Regions from separate parts of the Cryobacterium sp. Sr8 genome, predicted to be linked through region 4. Evidence: riboswitches for the same ligand, from Rfam matches in the RefSeq annotation. Region 4 holds a riboswitch; each other region holds the start of a gene.
The links. Region 4 has a riboswitch for thiamine pyrophosphate ahead of E3T54_RS08890 (ECF transporter S component). Riboswitches for the same ligand answer to the same signal wherever they lie in the genome.
Positions count from the first base shown of each region.

Region 1 (7,123 bases), on a different contig from region 4:
ACACCCTGGGCCGGCGGGGCTCGGTCTTCCTCAGCCGGCACCGACGCCTGCGACTGACCCTGCTGCTCTCCGCCCCTCTGTTCTGGCTGGGCCTGATCTACATCGTTGCCCTGGTCGCGCTGCTGATCACCTCCCTGTGGACCGTCGACACGTTCACCGGGCAGATCTCCCAGACCTGGACCCTCGAGAACATCATCACCGTCCTCACCGGTTCGCTGTACCAGACGGTCACGGTCCGCACGGTCGGCGTTGCCCTGCTCGTCACGATCGTCGACATCGTGATCGCCCTTCCCATCGCGTTCTACATGGCCAAAGTGGCCAGCCCGCGCATGCAGCGCATCCTCGTCATCGCCGTACTGATGCCGCTGTGGGCGAGCTACCTGGTCAAGGCGTACGCCTGGCGGTCGGTGCTGTCCCAGGAGGGGATCCTGAACTGGCTGCTCGCCCCGTTCGGCGGGGAGAGCCCCGGGTACGGCCTGCCGGCGACGATCATCACCCTGTCTTACCTGTGGCTGCCGTACGTGATCCTGCCGATCTACGCCGGTCTCGAACGTGTTCCCGACTCGCTGCTCGAGGCGTCCAGCGACCTCGGCGGCAAGACGGCGTCGACCCTGCGCCTGGTCGTGCTCCCGATCATCTGGCCGGCCATCATCGCCGGCTCGATCTTCAGCTTCTCGCTCTCGCTCGGCGACTACATCACCGTGAACATCGTCGGCGGAGCCAACCAGCTCCTGGGCAACCTCGTTTATACCAACGTGGGCGCCGCCAACAACCTGCCGCTCGCCGCGGCGATCGCACTCATCCCCATCGTCATCATCTTCGGCTACCTCGCCACGGTGCGGCGCACGGGCGCCCTGGAAAACCTGTAGGAGACACGATGAGACTGAGTCGAGCGGCGCGCGGCATCCTGGGCGGAATGACCGTGCTCGTGCTGGCGGGCATCTACCTGCCCCTGTTCGTTGTGTTCGTGAACTCGTTCAGCACCAGCACAAGCCTCAGCTGGCCGCCGCCGGGCTTCACCCTCGAATGGTGGGCGAAGGCGTTCCGCAGCGAGGGGGCACTGGACGCGCTGGTGACCAGCGTGCAGATCGCCTCCGTCTCCACGCTCATCGCGCTCGTGCTCGGGACGCTCATCTCCCTGGCCCTGCAGCGGTACTCCTTCTTCGGACGCGAGGCCGTCAGCCTGCTGGTGATCCTCCCGATCGCCCTGCCCGGCATCATCACCGGTATCGCGCTGAACAACGCCTTCCGCACCATCCTCGGCGTGCAGCTGTCGATCTACACGGTGATCGTCGCCCATGCCACCTTCTGCATCGTCACCGTGTTCAACAACGTGATCGCGCGTCTCCGGCGGCTGGGAACGAGCATCGAGGACGCGTCCGCAGACCTCGGCGCCGGCCTGTGGACCACGTTCCGGCTGATCACCTTCCCCCAGCTGCGCTCGGCGCTCTTCGCCGGCGGTCTCCTCGCCTTCGCGCTCAGCTTCGACGAGATCATTGTGACGACCTTTACCGCGGGAGCCGGGGTGAAGACCCTGCCCCTCTGGATCCTGGACAACCTCTTCAGGCCGAACCAGGCCCCCGTCGTCAACGTCATCGCCGTGGTGCTCGTCATCGTGTCGATCGTCCCGATCTACATCGCCCAGCGCATTGCCGGGGCGGAAAAGATCGTGCGCTGAGGCCGACCGCCGAGCCCGCGCGTGAGCCGGTGTGCGGCCCCGCCCCCGGTGGGTTAGGGTCATCCTGATGAGTAGGCAGGACGGCAGCAACCGAGAGGTCACGACCACCCCGGTCGATGACTCTCGAGCGACCATGCTGCACGTCGACCTGGACGCGTTCTTCGCCTCGGTCGAGCTCCTCGACCACCCCGAACTCGTCGACCGGCCGGTCGTTGTGGGCCACCGTTCCGGCCGGTCGGTCGTGACCGCGGCCAACTATGTGGCCCGGCGGTACGGCGTGAATTCGGCCATGCCGATGTCCCTCGCGCTGCGCCGCTGCCCCGACGCGGTCGTGCTGGAGCCGCACATGAGCCGCTACCAGGACTTCTCCCGGCGCGTCATGGCCATCTTCAACGATGTGACCCCGCTGGTGGAACCGCTCGGGATCGACGAGGCGTTCCTCGACGTGGCCGGGGCCCGGCGCATCCACGGCTCTCCCGCCGAGATCGGCGCGCTGATCCGGCGGCGGGTGGAGACCGAGACCGGGCTCACCTGCTCGGTCGGGGCCGCGTCCACGAAATTCGTCGCAAAGCTCGCGTCCGGCCGGGCGAAACCCAATGGCCTGCTCGTCATCCCCGCCGACGACACGATCGCCTTCCTGCATCCGCTGCCGGTCGGCGCGCTCTGGGGCGTCGGGGCGACCACCGAGCAGACCCTCCTGCGGCTCGGCTTGAAGCGGATCGGCGATATCGCGAACACCCCGTTGTCCGTGCTCCAGGCCGGGGTCGGGGAGGCGGCCGGCCGCAAGCTGCACGACCTCGCCTGGGGGCGGGACCCTCGCGCCGTCAGCGTGGACCGCGAGGAAAAGAGCATCGGCCATGAGGTGACCTTCGAACACGACGTGACGGATGTCGCCCGCCTGCGCAGCGAGATTCTCCGGCAGGCGGATGCGGTGGCCGCCCGCCTCCGCGGCGCCGGCCTCGTGGGCCGCACGGTCGTGCTGAAGGTGCGTTACGCCGACTTCAGCACGGTCACCCGCTCGCGCACCCTGCCCGAGCCCACCAACGTGGGCCGGCGCATCTACGAGGAGGTCGTCGCCGTCTTCGACGCCCTTGCGGCCTCCGGAATCCGGGTGCGGCTGATCGGGGTGCGCGTGGAGCAGCTGGGATCCGGGGACGGAGCGGGCCTCGGCCTGTGGGATCCCGACGACGACTGGCGCGAGGCGGAACTCGCCGTTGACACGGTGACCGCGCGCTTCGGGCGTGGCGCGGTGAAGCCGGCCTCGCACCTCAAACCCGACAGGGGGTAACCTGAGCGGCATGACCAACCTTGTGCTGAAGCTCGCAGAAAATGCTCGATCCGTCGGTGTGCGATCGGCCTACGGCGATCCGATCCAGGTGGAGGGAGTCACGCTCGTCCCGGTGGCACTCGTCCAGTATGGTTTCGGCGGCGGTGACGCCGGGGAGACCGAAGGCGGGGCCGCGGGCGGTGGCGGCGGCGGGATGTCCGTGCCGATCGGCGCCTACGTCAAGACGGGCAACACGGTGCGTTTCGACCCGAACGTCGTCTCGTTGCTCGTGGTGGCGATCCCGTTCGTCTGGGTCGCCGGCCACGCGCTTTCCCGCGTGATCCGCGCACTGAAGAAGTAGCCGCGCTGAAGAAGTAAGCCGCGCCGGGGATTGGCCGCGCCGACGGTCAGCCGGCGGGCGCTTCCCGGCCCGGCTCGGGCAGGAAGACGTCGGGAACCCCGTCGAGGTCGGCGTCCGTGTTCTCTTTCTCCTGGATCCGGCGGTAGTGGCGGTTCCTCGCGCGCAGCAGCACGGTGGCCAGCAGCGCCGCCAGCAGCGAGCCCGAGAGGATCGCCACCTTGGCGTGGTCGTCCTCCGCGCTCCCGTGGCCGAACGCGAGCTCGCTGATCAACAGGGAGACCGTGAACCCCACCCCGGCGAGCACGGCCACTCCGACGATGTCCACCCAGGCCAGGTCGGGGTCGAGTGAGGCCCTGGTGGTCTTCGTCACCAGCCAGGTGGCGAGCAGGACCCCCACCGGCTTGCCGAGAACGAGCGCCGCCATGATCCCGAGGGCCACCGGGTCGCTCAGCGCATCCACCAGGCCCTGGCCGCCGCCGATGGCGACGCCGGCCGAGAAGAACGCGAAGATCGGCACGGCCACCCCCGCCGACAGCGGGCGGAAACGGTGTTCAAAGGATTCGGCCAGGCCCGCGCCGTCGCCGGTGCCGCCGTCCCGGCCGCGGGCCAGCACCGGAACGGCGAAGCCGAGGAGAACGCCGGCCACGGTCGCGTGGATGCCCGAACCGTGCACGAGCGCCCAGGTCATGGCGCCCAGCGGCAGCAGAATGAGCCACGCCGCGAACGCCCGCGCCACGAAGAACTCCGAGTATCGATGCGCCAGGAACGCGTAGAGGGCCAGGGGCAGCACCGCGAGCAGCAGCGGGACGACCTGGATGTCGGCGGAGTAGAAGAGCGCGATGATCACGATCGCCAGCAGGTCGTCCACGACGGCCAGGGTCAGCAGGAAGATGCGCAGGGCGCTCGGCAGGTGGGAACCGATGACGGCCAGGACGGCGACGGCGAAGGCGATGTCGGTGGCCGTGGGGATGGCCCAGCCGCGCAGGGCGCCGGCGCCGCCGCCGAGGTTGATCGCGACGAAGACCAGTGCCGGGACGATGACCCCGCCGACCGCGGCCGCGACGGGCACGACGGCACGGCTGACGACGCGCAGTTCGCCGGCCACGAATTCACGTTTGAGCTCCAGCCCGGCCAGGAAAAAGAAGATGGCCAGGAGGCCGTCCGCGGCCCAGGTGCCGAGACTGAGCCTCAGGTGCCACGGTTCATAGCCGACCTCAAAGTCGCGATGGGCGAAGTAGAAGGGCGCGGCCGGGGTGTTGGCCAGGACCAGCGCGACAACGGTTGCGGCCAGCAGCAGGGCGCCGCCCACGGTCTCCTTGCGCAGGATCGACGCGACGCGCAGGTACTCGGGGTAGCTGCTGCGGCCGAAGATCCGGGCCCTGGCGGAAGGCTGGGGGGTGAGCGATGGTTGAGTCACAGGGGAAATCCTCTGGGTTTCGGCACACGTTCTGCGCTCGAGTTCCGGGCGCACTGAATGAAATGCCGACCAGACTTCCCGGCTCACCAGTATCCAGCGTACACGCGGCTAGGACCGTCGTCGCCGTCCCAGCCGGGGCAGCCGCCACGGTCCACGCACCGGGAGCCCTCGGCGGATCCGGCGTCGGCGCAGGATGAACGATCGCATCAGCACCAGCAGGACGGCGGCCAGGATCAGGGGGACGGCGACGCTCATCCGGGGCGACCGGGTGCGCCGACGCCGGTGGACTCCATCCTGCGAGTCTAGGCGGGTCTATAATCGAAGCGAACACGGGAGTCCGGTTGACCGGGCTGAGAGGAAGCTACCTGGCTTCGACCGTCGAACCTGATCTGGATCATGCCAGCGCAGGGAGGCAAATAATCTCGTAACCCGTGCCCTGTATTCACTACGGAAAGGGCACGACAAGTGCATGCAACAACCACCCCCCGGATTCCCGCCCAGACGACGGCCCGCAAGCCGCGCAACCTGAGGTGGCGGGTCGTCGACATCGTCGTCGCCAGCGTCATCGGCGTCGCCAGCGGACTGATCTTCTTCGCCTGGAACACCGCCTACGTTCCGCTCAGCGCCCCGCTCACGCCCCTCCTTCCCGGCCTGCAGGCCCTCCTGGGCGGCGGATGGCTCTTCGCCGGGGTGCTCGGCGGCCTGATCATTCGCAAGCCAGGGGCCGCGCTCTACACCGAACTTCTCGCTGCCGTCGTGTCCACGCTGATCGGCAACCAGTGGGGTCCGCTCACGCTCGTCTCCGGGCTGGCCCAGGGACTCGGTGCGGAGCTGGTGTTCGCGGTGTTCCTCTACGCCAACTACCGTGCGTACGTCGCCGTCCTGGCCGGCGCCGGGGCGGGCCTGGCCCTCGCGATCAACGACCTGGTGCTCTGGTACCCCGGCTCGGCCGCGGCGTTCGCGACGATCTACACGGTGTCCGCCGTCGTGTCCGGCGCAGTGATCGCCGGGCTGCTGTCCTGGCTGGCCATGCGCGGCCTCGCCAGGACGGGGGCACTCGGCCGGTTCGCCGCGGGTCGCGAGATTCGCGCCGACGTCTAGTCGCACTGATGACGCCGCCGGCAGCACCAGACCTCCGCGTTGCGGGGGCGTCGATCGACGCCTCCGGCTGGGGCTGGCGTCATGCCGGACGGCGGGCGTGGGCGGTCAGGGACCTCGACCTCCGCATCGACCCGGGCGAGCGGGTGTTGCTGCTCGGCGCATCCGGGGCGGGGAAATCCACCCTCGTGCACGCCCTGGCCGGGGTGATCGGCGCCGCCGAGGAAGGCGAGGAACGGGGGCGGCTCCTCGTCAACGGGAGCAGTCCGGCCGACGCGCGCGGGCAGGTGGGGCTGGTGATGCAGGACCCGGATTCCCAGGTGATCCTCGCCCGGGTCGGCGACGACGTCGCGTTCGGCTGCGAGAACCTCGGTGTGCCGCGGGAGGAGATCTGGCGCCGGGTGTGCGACTCGCTCGCGATGGTCGGACTCGACCTGCCCCTCGGCCACCCCACCTCCGCGCTGTCCGGCGGACAGAAGCAACGCCTCGCCCTGGCCGGAGTGCTGGCGATGCGTCCGGGGCTGCTGCTGCTCGATGAACCCACGGCCAACCTCGATCCGTCCGGCGTGCTGGAAGTGCGGGAATCGGTGGCCCGGGTGCTCGAGCACACGGAGGCCACCTTCGTCGTGATCGAGCATCGGGTCGGCGTGTGGCAGCACCTCGTCAACCGCGTCATCGTGCTCGACCCGGCCGGGGGAGTCCTGGCCGACGGCCGGCCGGGCGATGTGCTCCCGGCGGAGGGCGACCGGCTGTCGGCTTCCGGGGTGTGGGTTCCGGGCATCGCGCACGACCTCCCCGCGCGGCGCCGGACGCCGCAGGCATCCGCTCGCCTCCTCGGAACGCAGGCGCTCGCCATCGCGCGTACCCGGGATGCGGTCGTCGCACGCGACATCGAGGTTGAGGTCATCGAGGGGGCCGCGCTGGCCATCACCGGACCGAATGGGGCGGGGAAGTCCACGCTGGCCCTGACCCTGGCCGGCCTTCTGAAGCCGGCCGCCGGTCGGGTGCTCGCGGACCCGCGCTTGTCCGGCGGAGCCCCGGCCGAACCGATCCGCTGGACGTCCCGCCAACTGCTCACCCGCATCGGCACGGTGTTCCAGGACCCCGAGCACCAGTTCGTGGCCGGCACGGTCCGAGCGGAGCTGGCCGTCGGGCCCCTCGCGCTCGGACTCCCGGAGCCGGTGATCTCTGCCCGGGTGGACACCCTGCTGCAGAGGCTGCGAATCGACCACCTCGCGGAGGCGAACCCGTTCACCCTGTCCGGAGGCGAGAAGCGCCGGCTGTCGGTCGGCACGGTCCTGG
Region 1 is NZ_SOHO01000038.1:17,481-24,603, reverse strand. It holds gene E3T54_RS06230 (ABC transporter permease) at 1-869, shown strand, start outside; gene E3T54_RS06225 (ABC transporter permease) at 878-1,678, shown strand; gene E3T54_RS06220 (DNA polymerase IV) at 1,746-2,966, shown strand; gene E3T54_RS06215 (hypothetical protein) at 2,977-3,306, shown strand; gene nhaA (Na+/H+ antiporter NhaA) at 3,353-4,732, opposite strand; gene E3T54_RS16730 (hypothetical protein) at 4,832-4,978, opposite strand; TPP riboswitch at 5,043-5,151, shown strand; gene E3T54_RS06205 (ECF transporter S component) at 5,189-5,824, shown strand; gene E3T54_RS06200 (ABC transporter ATP-binding protein) at 5,833-7,123, shown strand, end outside.
Region 1: it holds a riboswitch for thiamine pyrophosphate, as region 4 does, so the genes downstream of both, E3T54_RS06205 (ECF transporter S component) here and E3T54_RS08890 (ECF transporter S component) in region 4, are expected to answer to the same signal.

Region 2 (7,123 bases), on a different contig from region 4:
GCGGCGCTGAAATTGTGGGATTCGTGGGAGGACGATGCTCTGGTCTTGGACCGCGGAGGTCTCTATGTTGACCCGGCCCGGGTGCGGCCGATCGGCCACTCCGGTGAGCACTTCCGGGTGGACGGCCCGCTGACGGTGCCGCGCCCGCCGCAAGGTCGACCGGTTCTGTTTCAGGCCGGCGCCTCCGTCCCTGGCCGGGAGCTGGCCGCCCGTTATGCCGAAGGTATCTATGCGGTGGCATATGACCTCGCCAGCGGGCAGGAGTACTACCAGGATGTGAAACGGCGCATTGCCGTAGCCAAACGCGATCCGGATACGGTGTTGATCATGCCCGGCCTCGTCACTTATGTGGGGTCCACACAGGCGCAGGCGCGTGCGAAGCAAGCGGAGGTCGACGCCCTCCTGCCGACCGAGCAGTCGCTCGCGCAGCTGGGAACGTTCGTGCAACAGGATTGCAGCAATTGGGATTTGGATGTGCCGGTGCCGCCGCTGCCGCCGCTGGCCGGCTTCACCGGGCCGCAGGGCCGGTATGCGACCATCCTACGAATTATCGAGGCTGAGCAGCCCACGGTAAGGCAGTTGCTGGGCCGGCTCGCCGCCGGCGGTGGGCATTGCACCATGGTCGGAACGCCGGAGCAGATCGCCGACCAAATCGAGTTGTGGTTTCGTTCCGGTGCCGCGGACGGCTTCAATGTGATGCCGCCGCTGCTGCCGGAATCATTGGATGAGTTCGTGGACCGGGTGATCCCTGTGTTACAACGGCGCGGTCTGTTCCGCACCCGCTATACCGCGGATACCTTACGTGGGCACCTGGGGCTGGAACGACCCACGATCGGCGCTGCGGTTTAGGGTCCTCTGGGCGAGAGGGTTTCCTCGTGCAGGGTCGCCAGGAGCGTGCGTTCGTATCCGGCGAACTCTGCCGAGGTGGTCATCGACAGCTCGCGCGGCCGGGGCAGGTCGATGGTCAGGTTCAGCCGCACGGATGCCGGCCGCGCGCTGAGGACGACCACCCGGTCGGCGAGGTAAATCGCCTCACGGATGTCGTGGGTGATCAGCACCGCAGTCCAGGCGTTCTGGGACCACACCCCCTGCAACCAGGACTGCATGTCGGTGCGGGTGAGGGAGTCCAGGGCCCCGAACGGCTCGTCCAGCAACAGGACATCTCTGCCCTGCACCACGGTGCGCAGCAAGGCCGCGCGCTGGCGCATGCCTCCGGAGAGTTCGAAAGGATGTGCATCTTCAAAACCGGACAGGCCGAAGGCCGCAAAGAGACTGGCCGCCCGTGCTCGGGCGGTCTTCTTGGTTTCCCCCGCAACCTCGAGGCCGAGGGATGTGTTCTCCAGAATGCTGCGCCACGGGAACAACAAATCCTTCTGCGGCATGTATGCGAAGTGTTCGTGTTGACCGGTGACGACATCCCCGTCGACTAAGACCTCGCCGGAACTGGCCGTCTCCAGGCCGGCCATGATGTTGAACATGGTGCTCTTGCCGCATCCGCTCGGACCGATCACGGCAACGAATTCGCCCGGCCGCGCCGAGAAGGCGATGTCGTCGAGGACCGGCCGTACCTGCCCGTGGCCGAGCGGAAACGACTTACCTATTCCGCGCAGTTCGATCTTCGGGGGAGTCGCCTCAGCCATGCCAGCTCCTGCGTTCCTTCGAATGCCAAGGGATGATCGCCCGTTCGGCGACGTAGGTCAACAGGAACAGGCACACGCTCACGAACGCGGTCACCGCAACGGCAGCCAACACAAGATCGGTGCGAAACGAGTTCTTCATCACCGCCATATAAATGCCCAGGCCTCGCTCGGCGCCGACGTACTCGGCAAAAATGGCACCGGTGACGGCGTAGGCGATTCCGATTCGAAGGGCCGTGAAGAACGAGGGAAGCGCCGACGGAAGACGCACGTACACGAACTGCTTCCACCGGTTAGCCCCCATGCTGCGCAGCAGATTGATCGCGTCCCGATCGGTGCGGTTGAAGCCGTCAATCAGTCCGACCGTGACCGGAAAGAATGTCACCAGGGCGATGACGATGACTTTGGGCAGCATTCCGAATCCGAACCAGATGATCATCAGCGGCGCGATCGCAATGATGGGTATAGCTTGGGATGCCACCAGCAGTGGCACCAGTGCTCGCCGCAGCCATGGCGAAAAATCGATCAGGATTGCCAGCGTCCAAGCGACGGTCAGGGAGACGGCGAAGCCGAGAAACGTCTCCTGCAGGGTGGGGAGCGTATTGTCCCAGATCGTGGTGCGGGCCTCCCAGCCCTGCTGAAGAATGCGCTGCGGGGAGGGCAGGATCGCCGGCTGCACTCCGCCTGCCGTCACCGCCACCTGCCAGGTGATCACGAGCGCGGTGAGGATCGCGGCGGGAGGCGCTAGCGCCGAGAGTGCAGTCGTGCGGGGCGCTGTAGCCCGCTTCACGGTGATGCTATTTTTCACTGAGGTAGTGCTCAGTGAACAGTGTCGACGTGTCCAGCGGCGCTGTGAGCGGTTTGCCGTCTTCGTCGGCCAAGAGGCCGGCACGGTAGAGGGAATCGGCCAGCTGCTGCCAGGTGTCTGCCGTTTGAGTGCCTACTTTACCGTTGGCGTCTTTGAGGTAGGAAGCGCTCAGTTTTTCCTGGCTTTGGTACACGAGTTCCGTGTTTTCGAAGGCACCGGGGTTGGCGTCGATCAAAATCTTCGCCGCGGCATCTGGATGGTCGGCGGCGTATTGGTACCCCTTTTGCAGGGCCTGGACGAACTGAGCAGTGGCGGCAGGGTACTTGGCCGTCCAGTCCCGGTTTGCCTCGACGATCACCGAGTATTGGTCCGGTAGGCCATAGTCGTGCAGAGCGAAGAACTTCATCGGGGTGCCGCGAAGAGCGGCGTCGATGCCCTCCCAGGTGGTGAATGCCGAGGTGAAGTCAACTTTGCCGGCATAGAGGGCCTCATAGGCGGAGGTGCCCAGCGTGATTTTCCTAAACTCGCCCGTTCCACCGTCGTTCTTGATGACATCCGCAGCCTCGGTGGGGAAAGTTGCGCTGGGGTCTGCCATGCCGAGGGTCTTGCCGTCGAGGTCCTTGGGGCTGCGAATGTCGTCGCGGCTGGCCAGGACCCCGATCGCCGTAGCGTCGTGCTGCAGCACCGACATCACCGAGATGTTGCGCACACCCGCTGCCGCCGCGAAGGTGGCCGCGTCCTGGAAGCTGATACCGAAGTCAGCTGAGCCGGCGTTGATGAGTGCGTCGGTGGATGACTGGCTGTATGGGAGCACCTTCACCTCAAGCCCCGCCTGCGTGAAGTAGCCCTTCTCAAGAGCGACATACAGCCCGGTGTGATTGGTGTTCGGTGTCCAGTCCAAGGCGAAGGTCACCGGAGTCAACGCGGTAGACGAGGCGGTGCCAGTCGCCGAGCCTGAGGCGCAGCCACTCAGAACTGTCGCCGCGGCAAGAGCCAGCGCGCCCACCGTCACCCACGACGAAGGCGCACTTTTGAGTAGAGATAGTTGCACTGTCGTGCCCTCCTTGATTGCAGGAATATCAGGGCACGGGTGTGAGAAAATTGCCTCCCTGCGCTGGCATGATCCAGATCAGGTTCGACGGTCGAAGATTGATAATCTTCCTCTCAGCCCGGCTCACCGGACTCCCGTGTTCAAGACGAGTGTAACCAAGAAACAGCCAAGCCTGGACGAACAACGTGTTGGTTCACACTCCATGCGTGCGTACCAAGTCATCGAACAGCACCATTACGACTCCGACGAGGTCGCCGCCAGATCCCCACTCTCGCCGCGCGCTTGCAGACAATCACAACCAGAAAAAAGGGGCCAGAACATGGCCGAACGCAAACATGGCTAAACGCAGCCCCTGACACAGAGTGCTACGTTGTTCCTCGTCCACACGGGAGCCCTCTTGCAGGGGCTGAGAGGAAGCTGAGGCAGCTTCGACCGTTGAACCTACCGGGTAATGCCGGCAAAGGAAGTGAAGTTGATGCGTTACGCCCACCCCAACCCCGCCTCTGCCCCCGCTCAACTGCCACCGTCTGCACCGCCAGGCATGCGCCGCGCCATACGGGGCGGGATCTTCGGCAACTATGTGGACCAATTCGACATCTTCCTACCCGTCATCGCCCTGACGCCAGCAGCGGCGCATCTTTTCGGGTCGGAAAACCTGGTCAGCAACGCCGGACTGATCTTTGTCGCGACGCTGCTCGGGCGGCCGATAGGAGCAGCGATCTTCGGTCCGATCTCCGACCGCATCGGCCGCACGGCGACGACCAAGGTCGCACTCACCGGCGTGGCGCTGACGACACTGCTCATCGCACTGGTTCCCAGCCACGCCGTGTTCGGTGCAGGATCGCTCCTGTTGATCCTGGCGCTGCGTTTTCTCGGCGGAATTTTTCTCGGCGGTGAATACACCTCGGCTGTTCCACTGGCGATGGAATGGTCCGAACCTGAACGGCGAGGGCTTGTCAGCGGGCTGATCATGTGGATGTCACCCTGGGCCAACGCCACCATCGCCGGCCTGGTGTTCGTACTCCACGGCACGCTCGACACCGCCAGCTACAACGCATGGGGCTGGCGCATCCCATTCCTGCTCGGCGCCGTGCTCGCTTTTGGAATGCTCGCCTATTATCGTGCCCGGGTTGAGGATTCCCCGATGTGGACCCAGACCCCACGCCGCACGAACCCGCTGAAGGAAATTCTCATCGGCGAACACCGCCGGGCGCTGTGGCAGGTATTCATTCTGATGAGCGGCATGTGGTTGCTGACTTACATGGCCATCCCGGTGCTGACTGGGCAACTCGGCGCCGATGCCGACGTGGGCGCACAAACCATAACGTTCGCGATGATGTGCGGCACCGCCGCAAGCGCCTTCACCATGGCCGGTTGTGGGCACCTGTCGACGTTCACCGGCCGCCGCGTTTTCTTCATCGGCTTCGGCCTGATCGCAGCGGTACTGGGACCGGTGATCTTCCTAGCCGTCTTCACCGCCGCCGGCACCACGGCTTTGGTGCTGCTGGTCGTGGCGCTGCAGATCGTCACCGTTTCCGGCTACGGCCCGGTCGGCGCCTACCTGGCCGAACGCTTCCCGACTGCCGTGCGCTCCAGCGGCTACGGGGTCGGTTATAGCCTTTCCATCGTCATTCCAGCCCTCTACCCGTACTATCTGCCGGCCCTGCAGAATGTGCTCGGCGACCACGGCGCCGTCGCAGCGCTGCTCGCACTGGCTGGAGCGCTCGTGCTGACCGGCGCGCTGGCCGGCCCCGAAACAGTGCGGGTCAGCCTTGGGGCGGCCCGCCTGCCCACAACCGATGAAAGTGGTGGATAGGACCACGCCCGGTACCGACCTCGAGTTCGTCGGCGTGTTCCAGACTCTCCTGCAACCAGGACTTAGTCATCGATAACGCGACGCTCCAGTCCCCGAGCCGGGCCTGCAATGTCGCCATCGCCGACGACATCGAACATCCGGTTCCGTGGGTATTGGCGGTGTCCACCCGATCGGCTGCAACCTCAATCATCTGCCGGCCGGCGGGCAGCTGGCCGGTGGCATCCACCAGCGCGTCCGGGCACACGGCACCCTCTAGATGGCCGCCCTTGACCAGCACAATGACCTTATGCGCCGACGAGAGTCGCTTGCCCTGCTCGAGTGCGTGCGGCCAGGTCGAAGCGGTCGGCTCTCCCAACAGCACCCCCAATTCCGCCAGGTTCGGTGTGACCAAGTCGACCCGGCTGAGCAGCCGGATCATGGCGCTTTCTGCAGCCGGCTCGAGCAGCCGGTCGCCGCTGGTGGCGACCATCACCGGGTCAAGCACCACCACCGGCGGTTTCACCTTCTCCAACCAGTCATCGACGGCCTGAACGATCTCGGCATTGCCGAGCATCCCGATCTTGACCGCATCGATAGTGACGTCGTCACTGACGGCATCGAGCTGTTCACGAAGGAAGGCCACCGGCGGAATATGCACCGACCTCACCCCGTGGGTGTTCTGGGCAACCAGCGCGGTGACGACGGCCATCCCGTAGCCGCCCTGCGCGGCAATGCTCTTCAAGTCCGCCTGGATGCCGGCCCCACCTGTTGGATCGGTGCCAGCGATGCTCAGAACTCGGGGTACTGTGCGCGGCAGGACGGTACGAATCATCGGTTCCACTCCTCCACAAAATCCTCGGCCACCCGTTTCGGGTCCGCGGCGGCACAGATCGCGGAGACCACTGCGACACCTGCCGCCCGCGCCCGGCGCAGCTCGCCCACGTCGTCCAGCAAGACTCCGCCAATGGCCACGCAAGGCAGGCCTGCCACGGCAGCGAACCCGGCGAAACCGTCCACGCCGATCGGCGTCGGATGGTTCACTTTTGTGGCCGTCGCCCGGATCACACCAGCGCCCAGGTAGTCGACCGTTCTATCTGGCAGGAGAGCCACCTGGCGGAAGTGATCGACAGTATTGGCGGTCAACCCGATGATCGCGTCGTCGCCGACGATCATCCTCACGGCCGTAACCGGAAGGTCGCTTTGGCCGACGTGGACGCCATGCACGCGGGCGCCCGCAGCGCGGGCAGCCAGGAACACGTCGATCCGGTCGTTGATGAGAATCGCGGCCAGGTCACCGACAGCCTCGGATATGCGCAATACGAGCTGGTAGAAGTCGGCAGCGGACGCATCTTTCTCCCGGATCTGCACCGTTCGGACGCCACCGGCTACCGCAGCCCGCACCGTCTCGACCACCCCGCGACTGCCACATAACGCCGTGTCGGTGACCAGATACACGCCTGGCGTGAAAGTCTCCCTACTGAACTCAGTCATGAAATCGCTATCGACGCCCGGATCGCGGCCCCGTCAACGCTCGCCAATGCGTCAAGGAACGCGACGGCAAAACTGCCTGGACCGCCGGCGCCCACCGCCGCCCGCTCGGCCGCGATCGTATATACGGCCGTCGCGGCGGCAGTGGCAACAAGACGATCGTCGCCGACCGCGAGGAAAGCCGCGGTTATGGCGCCAAGCGCACACCCTCCACCGGTGACTTGGGTGAGGTAGGGATGGCCGTTGCTCAGGCGGATGACATCGGTTCCATCGGTGATCAAATCGGTCGCCCCAGAGATCGCGACGATGCAGCCGTACCGGTCAGCAAGCCGGCCAGCGGCATC
Region 2 is NZ_SOHO01000030.1:3,526-10,648, forward strand. It holds gene E3T54_RS05040 (LLM class flavin-dependent oxidoreductase) at 1-849, shown strand, start outside; gene E3T54_RS05045 (ABC transporter ATP-binding protein) at 846-1,640, opposite strand; gene E3T54_RS05050 (ABC transporter permease) at 1,633-2,445, opposite strand; gene E3T54_RS05055 (ABC transporter substrate-binding protein) at 2,435-3,496, opposite strand; TPP riboswitch at 3,535-3,644, opposite strand; TPP riboswitch at 3,872-3,979, shown strand; gene E3T54_RS05060 (MFS transporter) at 3,948-5,312, shown strand; gene thiD (bifunctional hydroxymethylpyrimidine kinase/phosphomethylpyrimidine kinase) at 5,263-6,123, opposite strand; gene thiE (thiamine phosphate synthase) at 6,120-6,782, opposite strand; gene thiM (hydroxyethylthiazole kinase) at 6,779-7,123, opposite strand, start outside.
Region 2: it holds a riboswitch for thiamine pyrophosphate, as region 4 does, so the genes downstream of both, E3T54_RS05055 (ABC transporter substrate-binding protein) here and E3T54_RS08890 (ECF transporter S component) in region 4, are expected to answer to the same signal.

Region 3 (7,123 bases), on a different contig from region 4:
GCACGTTTCCGTTCCATTACTACTCAGACCCCGAGCAGGGTCGCGCCCCGGCGTTGGCCCGATAGCCCCTGAAGCGCCGATGCCTTGCCTGCCAGCCCGTAGCGGGCCAGGGCGTTCATCCGGCCCGCGGGTATCGTTTCCACGTCAACGGTCCCCGCGCCCAGGGCCCGCAGGCGTGCCAGCCGGTCCAGCTGCCGCAGCAGCTCCCTTGAGGGCCCCGTCCGCAGCCGTTCCCACGCGGTCAGCCTCGAGCCGTCCGCGACGCGAAGCAGGCCCTCCAACTCCTGGATCAGGGAGGGCCCGGCCGCGTCAATCAGCACGGCATAGAGCCGGTCATTCGCGCCGGCACGGACCTCTGAGACCAGGCGCGTCAATGTGGAGACGCCCGGAAGAAGGACCTTCCGCTCGCGCAGCCAGACCGCCGCCCGTTCAAACAGGCGCACCGGCCCCTCCGCCGACGTCCACGCCCGGGCCGACAGGAACAGCTTCAGTTCCTCGTGCCTGGCCGGATCGGCGAAGTCAACGTACCCGTAGACGGCGGAGATCTCCGCTGCATGCTCGTAACCGGTCTGTCCCCGCTGCGCGTAGAGCTTGAGGACGGAGGCATCCGCCATGCCCAGCTGTCCGGCCAAGGACTCGACCACCGGCCAGGGAACATCCAACGGATCCGTCAGGAACCGACCCACGACCCGCACCGTAGCCAGCTGCACAGCGAATCCCAGGCGGTTGTGCATCCCCCGGCGGCGGCCGGCTACCGACAGATCGGCCATCGTCCAACCAGCAGAAGCGTTCCAGGTCTTCCTGCGACACCTCATCAGGGAATCGGCCGAACCCGGCGGCCTGCTCATCACTTAGGAAATCGACCACCATGGCACCAATTCAACAGCCACCGGATCCCTTACCGTGAATTTCCGTACCGATCCTCCTCAGACCCCGTGACTGCGATGGATCGTCGCCGCATCTCAGAATTCATGGTCACACGACGCGCAGATATTTTGGACGAGTCCGCGCCGGAACGGGAGTCCTCCCCCTAATCCGCCGTACCCGCAACCTGCAGATGCTGACCAGCGGTCGGGTCAACGTGCGGGTGGCTGTGTGTGATCAACTCTTTGTAGGCCGTTTCGGCGCTGGAATCCTGCCAAGTTAGTGGCCGGTTTCCTGCCGAAAGAGCGCTAAGAATCAGGCCAGGCGATGCCCCGTCAAGACGTTGGTTTTGGGGAATCCGCAGAGACAGAGATCACCGGTGGCCGCGGCCCTTCTCCCGTGCGTTGGAGACATGGGCCCGCCACCCCCAGATAGGTTCCTTACGGCGTAGCTACTGCCAAGCGGTCGCGCCGGAAGGAACTAGAAAGCAGATGACGGTACCCATGTCCGTGCAAGAAAATATCAGAACTCTCGATTCCCAAGGAATCGCGGGCGGTGAAATCGCCCGCCGGTTGGGGGTCAGCCGCGACGCGGTGACGAAGTACATCGGGCAACAGGACTACTCGCCGAAGCCCACGGTGCCCGTGGCCCGGCCTGCGGGCTCGGTCTTGACCGGCTTCGAAGACACCATTGAATTGTGGTTGGGCGAGGACCAGCGTCGGCCGCGTAAGCAACGCCACACGGCCAAGCGGGTCTTTGATCGTCTCGTCGCCGAGGAAGGTTTCATCGGAAGTTATTCGCCGGTGCAACGCTTCGTGAGGAAGTGGAACGTTCAGCACCGTCGGGCCGGCGAGGGCTTCACGGAACTTGTTTGGCCAGCTGGCACCGCGCAGGTCGATTTCGGTCAGGCTGAGGCCGTCATCGCGGGGATCCGGCAGGTTTTGCATATCTTCGTGGTCACGTTCCCGTTCTCGAACATGCGCTTCGTGCAGGCCTACCGGGGAGAAACAGCGGAGTGTGTCTGCCACGGGCTGCGCACCGTGTTCGACCACATCGGCGCCGCGCCCCGGCACCTGGTCTTTGACAACGCCACCGGGATTGGGCGACGAGTGGGGACCAAGGTCGCCGAGACCAAACTGTTCGGCGCGTTCAAGCTGCACTACCGGTCCGAGTCCAGGTACTGCAACCCGTACTCGGGTCATGAGAAGGGCAACGTGGAAAACGCGGTCGGGTTCCTCCGGCGCAACCTGATGGTCCCCGAGCCGGAAGCGGCCACCCTGCAGGGCCTCAACGAGGTGCTGTTGGCGCGGTGCCTGGCGTTGGCTGCGGCCGTGCACTATCGCAAGGGCCTGCCGGTGGGCGAGCTCTTCACCCAGGACGTCGCCGCCAGCCTGGCGTTGCCGGGGGTCGGGTTCGACCCGGTGCGTTACGAGACCCGCACCGCCGATAAGACCGGGAACCTCCTCATTGACGGGAACCCCTACGCGGCCGGGTCCGCCTTCCACAGTCGCACTCTCACGGTGGGGTTGCGGCACGATGTGGTCGAGATTCTCGATGAGCAGGCCACGCCCGTCCGCTCGTTCCCGCGGGCCTTCGGCCGCCAGACCGAGACGATCTTCGAACCCGCGTCGCTGCTGCCGTTGCTGGTGACCAAGCCCGGAGCCTGGGGTCATTCCCCGTTACGGGCCCTGGTCTCAGAGCCCGTGCGGGACTGGCTTGATATGGCCACGGCCACCAACCGGCGCCGGCTCCTGAACGCCGTGGACGCCGCGTCGGGATCGGCCGGTTTCGACGCTGCGATCCGCGCCGCCGACCTGCTGATCCAGCGCGGAGATGCCCCGGACATGGCCGCGTTGGGCATGCTCGCCCGCCGGCTCGCTGACGGCACCACGCCGACGGTAGAGAACGTGGATTTGAGCGTCTATGACATCTTCACCACCGTGAACACTATGACCGGAGAAATCGCATGAGCCTGGTCACCGTCCACGACATCATCGAGACCGGCCGGCAGTCATCATTGACCGGCACGGTGCTGGCGGAATGGGCCGAGAAAGGCACCCCGAAACAACGCGAATACCTCCACGGAATGCTCCTGGCCGAGCACGAATCCCGGCAGGAATCACGCCGCCAACGACTGCTGACCGCGGCACGTTTGCCGGCGTTGAAGTCGCTGAGCGGGTTTGACTACTCCAACGTCAAGTTTCCCGAAGACTACGGCCGTGACGCGCTGACCTCGCTGGAGTTCATCAACCAGGCCGAAGACCTCGTCCTCTACGGCGACGTCGGCACCGGCAAAACACACCTCGCGACCGCGCTGGTAGCCGCCGCCTGCCGCGAAGGGATCCCAGCACGCTTCTTCACCACGTCCTCGTTAGTCATGCAGCTGCGCCGCGCCAAAGACGAAGGCCGCCTCGACCGAGAGCTGGCATCCATCGCGAAGAACAAGCTCGTGGCCATCGACGAACTGGGATATCTACCGATCGATACCGAGGGCGCCAGGCTCCTGTTCCACGTCATCGCCGACGGCTATGAAAAACGAAGCCTGATCATCACCACGAACCTCGAGTTCTCCCGATGGGGAACGGTGTTCGGCGACGACAACATGGCCGCTGCCGTCATCGACCGCATCGTTCACCACGGCCGGCTCCTGCAGTTCCGTGGCGAGTCCTACCGGGTCAAACACGCCCTCATGAAATAGCCCCCGTAACCGCGCCAGCCATGACTAAAACACATCGACAGCAGAAGGAATCATCCATGAACGATGCAGAAACGCGGCCCTCGCACCCCTTCGGGTGCACCCTCGAAGACGACCTGAACATCCTCACAAACGGCGCCGACACGGGCTGGTGGGACGACAACGGACGACCAGCCCCATGGCCTGCCGACTTCCTCGATCCCGAAGCGGGATGGAGCAACGGAAACACCGACGCCCCCGCCGATGACGGCGACGAAAACGAACCCGGAAACCGGACGTTCTGACCACCGTGCTCAACTGGCCGGAAACCACGCCACACTGGCAGGTTTCTTATCGCTCAAATGGCCGGCTTCAAGTTGACAAAACACACGCTTCGACGGGCAGGTCAGTGTCTTCTGGGAGAAACACGGGCCGAGCTACCGAGACCTGTACCCCGAGGCCCCCTCAGCCGGATCGGCCCTCTCCTGCTCGGAAGGCGGCGTCCTGGGCCTGCTCTGCGCCGCCATCGGCGGGGTGATGGCGGCGGATGCGGTCAAACTGATCACCGGAGCCGGACGGACACTGCTGGGACGCGTACTGCTGTTCAACGCGCTGGCCTCGTCCTGGCGGGAGATCACGATTGCCAGAGACCCCGCCCGCAACCCGATCACCGAACTGGTCGACTACGAACGACTCTGCGGGGTTGCCCCGCGAGACGAGGCGGGCGACGCCCGCGCCATCACCGTTCGGGAATTGCGCGACCGCCTGGCAGCCCGGGACGCCGGTCACCAGGACTTCGACCTGATCGACGTCAGGGAAGCGGCGGAATATGCGCTTGGCCACATTCACGGATCCCGGCTGGTTGCGCAGGGTCGCATCCTGTCGGGCGAAGCGCTCGGCGAACTTTCCCGGAATCGGGACATCGTCCTGTACTGCCAGGCCGGGAGCCGTTCGCATGACACGCTGGCCGAGCTGCAGCGGCGGGGCTACGCACGGACGACACACCTGCAGGGCGGCCTGCTGGCGTGGGGAAAGGTCATGGGGGCTGGCCTGCCGATGCGCCAGGCGGAATCGACCGGTAGGGTTGATGGTTCAACCACTAACCACGGGAGCTCGCACCAGCGAGCTGAGAGGACGGCCAGGGCCGTCGACCGTTGAACCTGTCCGGGTAATGCCGGCGTAGGGAGATCTGCAGAATGCGAACAAACGACGCTACAACTGTGTCCACAGTGACCACTGGAGCCATCTGGGGAAGCACGAAAAGGTACGAGTTGGTACCCGGATTCCCGGGGATGACCGTACCGGTCCGGCGGGTGAACCTGAGCAACGACGAGCACTTCGACCTGTACGACACCTCGGGCCCCTACACCGACGAGGGCACCGAAATCGATCTGGATGCCGGATTGCCGAAGATGCGGGACGAGTGGGAGCGACCGGAGCCCATCGACGGCGCCGCCACGCAGCTGGTCTGGGCCCGGGCCGGAATCATCACGCCCGAGATGGCGTACATCGCCGCCCGGGAAGGGTTGCCTGCGGAACTTGTGCGGGACGAGGTCGCCCGCGGCCGGGCGGTCATCCCGGCGAACCACAAGCACCCCGAGAGCGAGCCCATGATCATCGGCAAGGCGTTCGCCGTGAAGATCAACGCAAACATCGGCAACTCCGCAGTCACCTCGTCAATCGCCGAAGAAGTCGAAAAGATGGTGTGGGCCGCCCGCTGGGGCGCCGACACGCTGATGGACCTGTCAACGGGCAAAGACATTCACCTGACCCGGGAATGGATTATGCGCAACTCCCCCATCCCCGTAGGCACCGTACCCCTGTACCAGGCGGTCGAGAAGGTCAACGGCGACCCGGCCAAGCTGACCTGGGAAATCTACCGCGACACCGTGATCGAGCAATGCGAGCAGGGCGTCGACTACATGACGGTCCACGCCGGAGTGCTCCTGCGCTACGTGCCGCTGACGGCCAAGCGGGTCACCGGAATCGTGTCGCGCGGCGGGTCGATCATGGCCGCCTGGTGCCTGGCCCACCACGAGGAGAGTTTCCTCTACACCCACTTCGTCGACCTGTGCGAGATCCTGCGGCGCTATGACGTCACATTCTCCCTCGGTGACGGGCTCCGCCCCGGCTCCATCGCCGACGCCAACGACGAGGCCCAGTTCGCCGAGCTGCGCACTCTCGGGGAACTGACCAGGATCGCGAAGTCGCATGGCGTGCAGGTCATGATCGAGGGTCCCGGGCATGTGCCGATGCACAAGATCGTGGAGAACGTGAGGCTGGAGGAAGAGCTCTGTGAGGAGGCCCCCTTCTACACGCTCGGCCCGCTGGCAACCGACATCGCGCCCGCCTACGACCACATCACCTCCGCCATCGGCGCGGCCATCATCGCCCAGGCCGGGACGGCGATGCTCTGCTACGTCACGCCGAAGGAACACCTGGGGCTGCCCAACCGTGACGATGTGAAAACGGGAGTCATCACCTACAAGATCGCGGCTCACTCCGCGGACCTGGCCAAACAGCATCCGCGGGCCCAGGAACGCGACGACGCCCTCAGCAAGGCACGGTTCGAATTCCGCTGGAATGACCAATTCGCGCTATCCCTGGACCCCGACACCGCCCGCAGCTTCCATGACGAGACGCTGCCGGCAGAGCCCGCGAAGACCGCCCACTTCTGCTCCATGTGCGGGCCGAAATTCTGCTCCATGCGCATCTCCGCCGATGTCCGGGCGTACGCGGAAGAGAATGGGCTCTCCAGCCTGGAGGCGATCGAGGCGGGGATGGCCGACAAATCCGCGGAATTCGCCCGCATGGGCAGCTCGGTGTACCTGCCGATCAGGGCGATCTGAGCATCGCTCCAACTGCCCCGCCGATGATCTTCAACGTCCTGAGCATCGCCGGCACCGACCCCAGTGGCGGTGCCGGCAGCCAGGCGGATCTGAAGACGTTCTCGGCCCTGGGCGTGTACGGCGCGAGTGTCATCAGCGCGGTGGTCGCCCAGGACACCCAGGGGGTGGCAGCGAGCCACCACCTTCCCCCGGCCTTTGTCACCGCACAACTCGACACGCTTTTCGACGACGTTCGCATCGATGCGGTCAAGATCGGCATGCTGGGCACGGCCGGCATCGTCGCGGCGGTCGCGGCCACGCTCCTGCGACATCGGCCGGCCTTCATTGTGCTCGACCCGGTCATGGTCGCTACGAGCGGAGACCAGTTGCTCGCTGGCGACGCGCTGGCCGCGCTGAGAGAGGAGCTCCTGCCTGTCGTCGACCTCGTCACGCCGAACCTGGCAGAGGCCGCCGCCCTGCTTGGCGAGGACGAGGCAGCAGTCAGCGAGGAGGAGGCGCTCGGCCAGCTGGAGCGGCTCCATCGGCTGTGCCCTGGCGTGCTCATCACGGGCGGTCACCTCGGCGGCGCCGAGAGCGTGGATCTCCTCCTACTGGACGGGACGATCACCCGGCTTCGTGCTCCGCGCGTGCCGACCCGGAACACGCACGGCACGGGCTGCACACTCTCGGCGGCAATCGCGGCGCTGCGTCCCCAACGCCCGGATTGGGCTGGCGCGGTGACGGATGCGAAGGACTA
Region 3 is NZ_SOHO01000005.1:2,491-9,613, forward strand. It holds gene E3T54_RS00220 (DUF4158 domain-containing protein) at 24-770, opposite strand; gene istA (IS21 family transposase) at 1,368-2,834, shown strand; gene istB (IS21-like element helper ATPase IstB) at 2,831-3,562, shown strand; gene E3T54_RS00235 (hypothetical protein) at 3,619-3,843, shown strand; partial or broken gene E3T54_RS00240 (rhodanese-like domain-containing protein) at 3,986-4,510, shown strand; TPP riboswitch at 4,634-4,741, shown strand; gene thiC (phosphomethylpyrimidine synthase ThiC) at 4,735-6,387, shown strand; gene thiD (bifunctional hydroxymethylpyrimidine kinase/phosphomethylpyrimidine kinase) at 6,411-7,123, shown strand, end outside.
Region 3: it holds a riboswitch for thiamine pyrophosphate, as region 4 does, so the genes downstream of both, thiC (phosphomethylpyrimidine synthase ThiC) here and E3T54_RS08890 (ECF transporter S component) in region 4, are expected to answer to the same signal.

Region 4 (7,123 bases):
CGTTGCGCTGCACGCCGCGGAGGAGTGGCTCGGGCAACTCGGCGACGGAGAGCACGGGGCGACCTCTCGTCGCCTGCGCGTTCTGATCGCGGCCGTGCGAATCCACCGCACGGATCCCAGCCCGAGCGCCATCGATGTGCAACAGATTCTGGGCTGGGCCGAACAGCATGGCGAAGTCGCCCTGCAGTCCCGCTGCCACGACGTCCTCGGTTCGGTTTTCGAGATGGTTGGCGACCGGGCGTTGGCGCTGGAGCACGCCGTCGCCGCGAACGACCTCCTCGCCGAGTCGGAGATTCCGCTGATGCGAGCGGCCGCCCGAAAATGCCTCGCCGACGCGCTCGGGTCGGCGGGCTCCCTGGATGAGGCCAGGAGGCGATATGACGATGCGCTGAAACTCGTCATCGACGACCCGGAAACCAACATCCGGTACATCATCCTCAACAACCTGGCCTACACGGAACACCTGGCCCACAACAACGTCGAGGCACTCGCCACGGTCGAACGCCTGGTTGGCCTCTCGGAGCTGAGCGACCGCCAAATCGGGATGTCCGCGCGCGACACCATCGCCCGGGTGTACATGGCCGCCGGCCGGCTCCCCGAGGCGGAGACGATGCTGATCCCGGCCCTGGACGCGGCGTTCAGCGATGCGCACCCGGACAGCTCGGCGGCGGCCCTGGTGGCCCTGACGCAGCTTTACCGCACGCAGGGGCGCCTGGACCAGGCACAGGTCGTCATCGACCGGTGCCGCGACCTCGCCCAGCGCAACGGCCTGATTCGGTGGACGACGGAGGCGGCGCGCGAGCAGGCCGAGGTCTACGCGGCGCAGGAGAATTACCGGGCGGCCTTCGAGGCCTATCGGACCTATCACGAGCAGTCCGTTGCGCTCGGCGCCAGCGAGAATGAGGCCAAGGGTCGCATTCTCGAGGCCATGTTCCAGACGGCGGAATCGCGCCGAGAAAGCGAGCGCTATCGGGAACTGGCCGAACGCGATCCCCTCACCGGCCTGCACAACCGGAGGTTCGTCGACGAGCACCTCGGCGGAGCCCTGCTGCAGCTGCGGGAGGGCGGGCCGTCCCTCGCGATCGCGATGATCGACCTGGACCATTTCAAACGCGTCAACGACACGCTCTCCCACGGGGTCGGCGACGAGGTGCTGCGAACACTCGGCCGCCTCCTGGCCGAAGCCGTGGAGCCCGTCGCCGGCGGCATCGCGGCACGCCTGGGCGGGGAGGAGTTCCTGTTGATCCTCCCCGAGACCGACGCGGCGAGGGCCTACAAACTCTCCGAGGACCTGTGTCGCACGATCGCGACCTATGATTGGCCGCCGATCACGCACGGCCTCCCGGTGACGGCCAGCATCGGCGTCGCCCTGGCGCCGGCCGACGGCGAGCAGAACTCCGACTTGCTGCGCACCGCCGACCTGCGACTGTATGTGGCCAAGCGCAATGGGCGCAATCGCGTCGTGCACTCGGCAGCCATTTCGAGCTTCATCGGGGATGAAAGCGCGGCCGTCCCCGAGGCTGTGCCGCTCGGATCCCTGGTGGCGGCGTCGGTCTAGAAGGCCCGGTCGAGCTCGGCCTCGCGGTCGGGCACGCCGGTTGCCAGCGCCTGGCCGACGGCGGTGGCGATCGAGCCGCTGGCGACGTCGATGCGGGTCGTGAAGCCCAGCCGCACGCCCTCGCCGGCGCGCTGCGTCGCCGCGGAGACGGCGCGGATCTCGCCGGCCAGGCTGATCTCCCCGAACGCGGCCACGGTGTGCGAGATCGGACGGTCCTTCACCGCCGACGCGATGGCCAGGGCGATCGCCAGGTCGGCGGCAGGCTCGGTGAGACGGATGCCGCCGACCGTCGACACGTAGACATCCATTCCGCCCAGTTGCAGGCCGGCGCGTTTCTCGAGCACGGCCAGGAGCATGGCCACCCGTGAGGGGTCGACGCCGTTCGTCACCCGCCGAGGGTTCGGAGCCTGGCTCGCCACGACGAGGGCCTGCACCTGGACGGGCATCGCCCGACGACCCTCGAGGGCGACCGTCACGCAGGTGCCGGAGACCGGATCGGTGCCTCGGCTGAGGAAGAGCCCGCTCGGGTCGGGCACCTCGGCGATCCCGTCGCCGGTCATCTCGAAGCAGCCCACTTCGTCGGTGGGCCCGAACCGGTTCTTGAGGGCGCGCACGAATCGCAGCGCGCTCGGCCGATCGCCCTCGAACTGGCAGACCACGTCGACCAGGTGTTCGAGCAGCCGCGGCCCCGCGATCGAGCCGTCCTTGGTCACATGGCCCACGAGCAGGATGGGCAGGTTGCGGTCCTTGGCCACGCGAATGAGGGTGGATGCCACCTCCCGCACCTGGCTGGGCATGCCCGCGAGGCCGTCGGAGAGCGAACTGGCGACCGTCTGCACCGAGTCGACGATGACGAGGTCGGGCTTCACCGCGTCGATCTGGCCGAGGATGGTGGCGAGGTCGGTCTCGGCGGCGATGTACAGCTCGGGCTGGAGCGCGCCGGTGCGTTCGGCCCGGAGGCGCACCTGGCTCACGGACTCCTCGGCGCTCACGTAGAGCACGCGGGACTTGGCGGCCGCCGCCTTCGACGCGACCTCGAGCAGGAGCGTGGACTTGCCGACGCCGGGCTCACCGCTCAGCAGGATCACCGAGCCGGGAACGATGCCGCCGCCGAGCACCCGGTCGAATTCGTTGATGCCGGTGGGCCAGTGCGCGACCGAGGTCGTGTCGACGTGCGTGATGGGCCGGGCGATGCCGTCGCCGGTTACCGTCGTCGGCTTGACGGAGCGGCCGATCCCGGCCTTCTCTGCGGCGTCGAGAACGGTGCCCCACTGCTGGCACTCGCCGCAGCGACCCGCCCATTTCGGGGTGGTCCAGCCGCACTCTGTGCAGCGGAAAGTCGAGAGGGGCTTGGCCATGCCAGCGAGCCTAGCCGGGGCCACCGACGCCGGGTTGCGCGTCGGCGCTGGCCTGGGGAATCCGACGCGCGATGTCGGCGCTGAGTTCGGGCAGGAACGCTTCGGCCCAGACCCGGTAGCCGCGGTCGTTGGGGTGGAAGAAGTCGTTTGCGAACTGGGTGGCGACGCTCCGCAGGCCCTGCCGTTTGGTCGTCGTGTGCAGCGGAACGACGCTCAGCCCGAACTCCGCCGCCACGCCGCGCAGGATGCCGTTGGCCACGGCCACCTTGCGCTCGTTGTGGGGCAGGTGGAAGCACGGCAGGTCGGCGACGATCGCATGGGCGGGGAGGGCTGAGAAGATCTGCCGGATCCCGGTCTCGAAGAGCGTGGCATCCCACAGCGCGATGTCGTTTGCTCCGATGGCGATCGTGACAACGTCGGGGTCGAGTTTCACGAAGCGCGGCAGCTGGTCGCGCACGGCCAGGTGCACGGTGGCGCCGGACACGCTGAGGTTGATCACCCGCACGGTGCGCTCGGTGCTCAGGCGGATGTGATCGGCCAGGATCCCGACGTACCCCCGGTTGGGCTTGCTCGCGCCGATGCCCTGCGCCGCGCTGTCACCGATGGCGACGTAGAGCAGCTCGCCCTTCTCCTTGGCGTGATCCCTCCACCACTGCGAGTGGATCGGCAGGGTCTCGTTCAGCACTGCCGCGTTCTCGGCCAGCCGGAGGCGGAACTTCTTGTAGTTGAACGTGGCGGCAGCACCGATTCCTGCCGCCGCAGCCACGGTGCCGGCGGTCAGGACGAGGGAGCGGAGTCGCTGGTTCAGGGATATCACCCGCCGAGAATACAACCCTGCTCTGGGCATCCGCTGATTGGCGGCTGGGCGCGTGCTCGCGCGGATTCGCGCCGGGACGTCCGACTCAACTACAATCGACCCCGGTACCGTGTCCGAGCGGCCGAAGGTGCAACTCTCGAAAAGTTGTGTGGGGGAGACTCCACCGTGGGTTCAAATCCCACCGGTACCGCCACGGGGTTGTTCCTGCAACTGGCTGATTCTGTTCCGGGAACTCGTCCCAAAACGAATGGCCTCCGAGGTTTCGGAGGCCATTCGTCGTTCCGGATACGGGGAGCGGATGATCTTCAAGCTTGTCCGCTGGCCCGCGTAAATTCCGCACCTTTTGCAGAACCGGGCTATAGCTTCAGCGGCCAGGGCTATCTCAGCCGGCTGAGGCCGGTCCGGCATCATCCCAGCCGGGGCTGTCCAGCGTCTCGCGGTTTGCCGGTGGACTTCCCCGCACGAGGTTGCTCGTTTTTCTGCGTACATCGACCACCGAGGGTGCGGCTGACTCGGGCACGTCACATAGTGAAATGCGCCGCACGGCCGGTCCCGTCGCGCGAGTGCCCATGTAACATCATCGGTGAACGACAGGGGAGCGCTTCACTGCGCTGAGAGTGCGGGAAGCCGCAGACCCTCGAACCTGCTCCGGTTAGCACCGGCGAAGGGAGTCGGGAAATCTCACGTGCCTTCGTGCCGTGCCCCGCCGGGCTTGCCCGGGCGAGCGCGGCCTGAGGGAACGTCCCCGCGGAATCCACGGGAACAGGAACAACATGACTACGCAAGACACGACGTTCGGGACGCATCGTCGCCCGGTGCACCCAAGAGCACCATACTCGCCTCCGGCCGGCTGACCGCCTGGCGCGGGGTCGACCTGATCACCGCCGCCATGCTCGCCGTGGCGTTCGGTGTCGCCTTCTGGGGATTCGACACGTTCGTCTACCCGCTGCTCAGCGTCGTGACCGTCGGCTTTCCCCCGGCGGGTGAGCTCTCGCTCGGCGTCTGGCTGATCCCTGCCGTCGTCGGCGGACTGGTCATCCGGCGCCCAGGCGCCGCGCTCTTCACCGAGCTCGTCGCGGCCAATGTCGAGCTATTGCTGGGCAACGGGTGGGGAGTCGCCGTGCTCCTGTCCGGACTGCTGCAGGGCCTCGGCGTCGAGCTGGTGCTCGCCCTGGTTCGCTGGCGGCGCTTTGGCGCCGCAACGGCCGTGCTCGGCGGCGTCGCCGCCGCGATCCTGGAAATCGTCGGCTACGAATGGTGGGCGTACACGGCCGATTACTCCCCGGCATGGAAGCTCGCCTACCTCGCCTGCGGTGTCGCGTCCGGCGCCCTGATCGCGGGCCTCGGCGGCCTGGCACTCGTGCGGGCGCTCGCCCGCTCCGGTGCCCTCAATGCCTTCCCTGCCGGCCAGGAATTCCGTGAGTCCCGCGCGACCCGCTGACCGGCCCGCGCCCGCCGCTCCGCCGCACCGCCCGCCGCGCGCGCGCGGAGCGCGGGTGGAGGTGCACGAGCTGACCTGGCGCCCGTTCGGGCGTGCAACGCCGGTCCTGCACGACGTGACCCTGCAGATCGAGGAGGGGCAGCGCATCCTGCTGGCCGGACCGAGCGGCTCCGGTAAGTCGACCCTGCTGCGCGCGCTGGCCGGCGTGCTCACCACGACGGATGCCGGCGACCTCGCCGGATCGATCGGCGTCGACGGCCGGGACCCGCACCTGCATGGCGCCCCGGCCGGGCTGCTCGTGCAGGACCCGGCGGACGCGATGGTCGCCCCTCGAGTGGGACGCGAGGTGGCCTTCTGCCCGGAGAACGCCGGCCTGCCCCTGGAGCAGATCTGGACCGCGGTGCAGCAGGCGCTGGACGCGGTCGGGTTCCCCTATGGCCCGGACCATCCGGTGGACGCGGTGTCCGGCGGCGAGGCGCAACGCCTCGCGCTCGCCGGCGTGCTCGCACTGGGCCCCCGGCTCGTGCTGCTCGACGAACCCACCTCGATGCTCGACCGCTCGGCCGCGGACACGGTGCGCGCGGCGATCTGGGTGGCGGGCCGCGCCTCGGGCGCCACGATGGTGCTGGTCGAACACCACCTCGACCCCTGGCTCGACGAGGTCGACCGGGTGATCATCCTGGACGCCGACGGACGAATCAGCGCAGACGGCACCGTTGCGGAGACGCTGCTGGAGCGCGGCGCGGCGCCGGCATTGCAGGGTGTCTGGGCTCCGGGCCTCCCGGCCCCTGTTCCCCGCGGGTTGCCTCCGGAGTTGTGCCTTCCGGCTTTGCCGGGCGGGCCGGTCGGTTCGGTTGTGATCCGGGCGGATGCCGTCGGCGTGGTCCGCCGTCCGCGCGCCGGGCTTGCGTCGCCCGGGGGCCAGGCCGTGCCTGCCTCGGTGCAGGCGCTCTCGCGCGTCGACGCCAGCGTTCGTTCCGGCGAGGTCCTGGCAATCGTCGGCGTCAGCGGAGCAGGCAAGTCGACGCTCACTGCGCTGCTGGCCGGCCTCGAGCTGCCCACCTCCGGGACGGTGAGCGCGGGACGGGAGCTGGCCGCCGGCGTCGGCCCGCACCCGGCCCGGTGGTCGTCCACGGACCTCGCACGTCGTGTCGGCTGGGTGCCGCAACATGCCGAACTCGCCGTGGTCGCCCGCACGGTCCTGAATGATGTGCTGAGCACGAGCCGGGCGCTCGGCCTGGACGAAAAGGCGTCCGCGCAGCGAGCCGACGGCCTGATCGAGGCGCTCGGCCTGTCGGCGCTGCGGGACGCCGACCCGCACGAGCTCTCCGGTGGCGAGCTCCGGCGGCTTGCGCTCGCCGGAGCGCTCGCCCACGGGCCGTCGGTGCTGGTGCTCGACGAGCCGACGGTCGGGCAGGACCGTGACACCTGGGCTGCCGTGACCGGGCTGATCCTGTCCGCCCGGGCCGCCGGCGTCGCCGTCGTCGTCGCCACCCACGATCCTCTGCTCATCGCACTGGCCGACCGAAGGATCCACCTCGAGCACGGCAGGGGGGCGTTGACGGATGCCGCGGCGACGCCGGTCGGGGCATCCGCCGTGGCCGAGGGCAGCGGCGACGCGCACACACCGGCACCTGTGCCCCGCCGCCGGCCCCGCCCCACCGGCCTCGCGAGACGCTGTGGGCCGTTGTCGCTGCTCGGGTCATCCCTGTTGCTGATCGTCGGCGGGCTGGCCATCACCGATGTCCGTGTGGCCGCGGCGTGCGTCGCGGTCGAGTTGCTCCTGGCTCCGCTGGTCTTCGGCTGGGCTCGTCCGTCCGTCCGGCTGATCCCCGGGTTGCTCGCCGTCGCATCCGTGGGGTTCTCGAATTGGCTGCTCAGCACGGGACAGGACCCGCTGGCGGGCGTCACGGCCGGCCTGCGGGTGGCCTTCTTCGTGCTGCCCGGAG
Region 4 is NZ_SOHO01000043.1:78,408-85,530, reverse strand. It holds gene E3T54_RS08910 (diguanylate cyclase) at 1-1,558, shown strand, start outside; gene radA (DNA repair protein RadA) at 1,555-2,916, opposite strand; gene E3T54_RS08900 (SGNH/GDSL hydrolase family protein) at 2,927-3,733, opposite strand; tRNA gene E3T54_RS08895 (tRNA-Ser) at 3,837-3,926, shown strand; TPP riboswitch at 4,316-4,420, shown strand; gene E3T54_RS08890 (ECF transporter S component) at 4,623-5,174, shown strand; gene E3T54_RS08885 (ATP-binding cassette domain-containing protein) at 5,230-7,123, shown strand, end outside.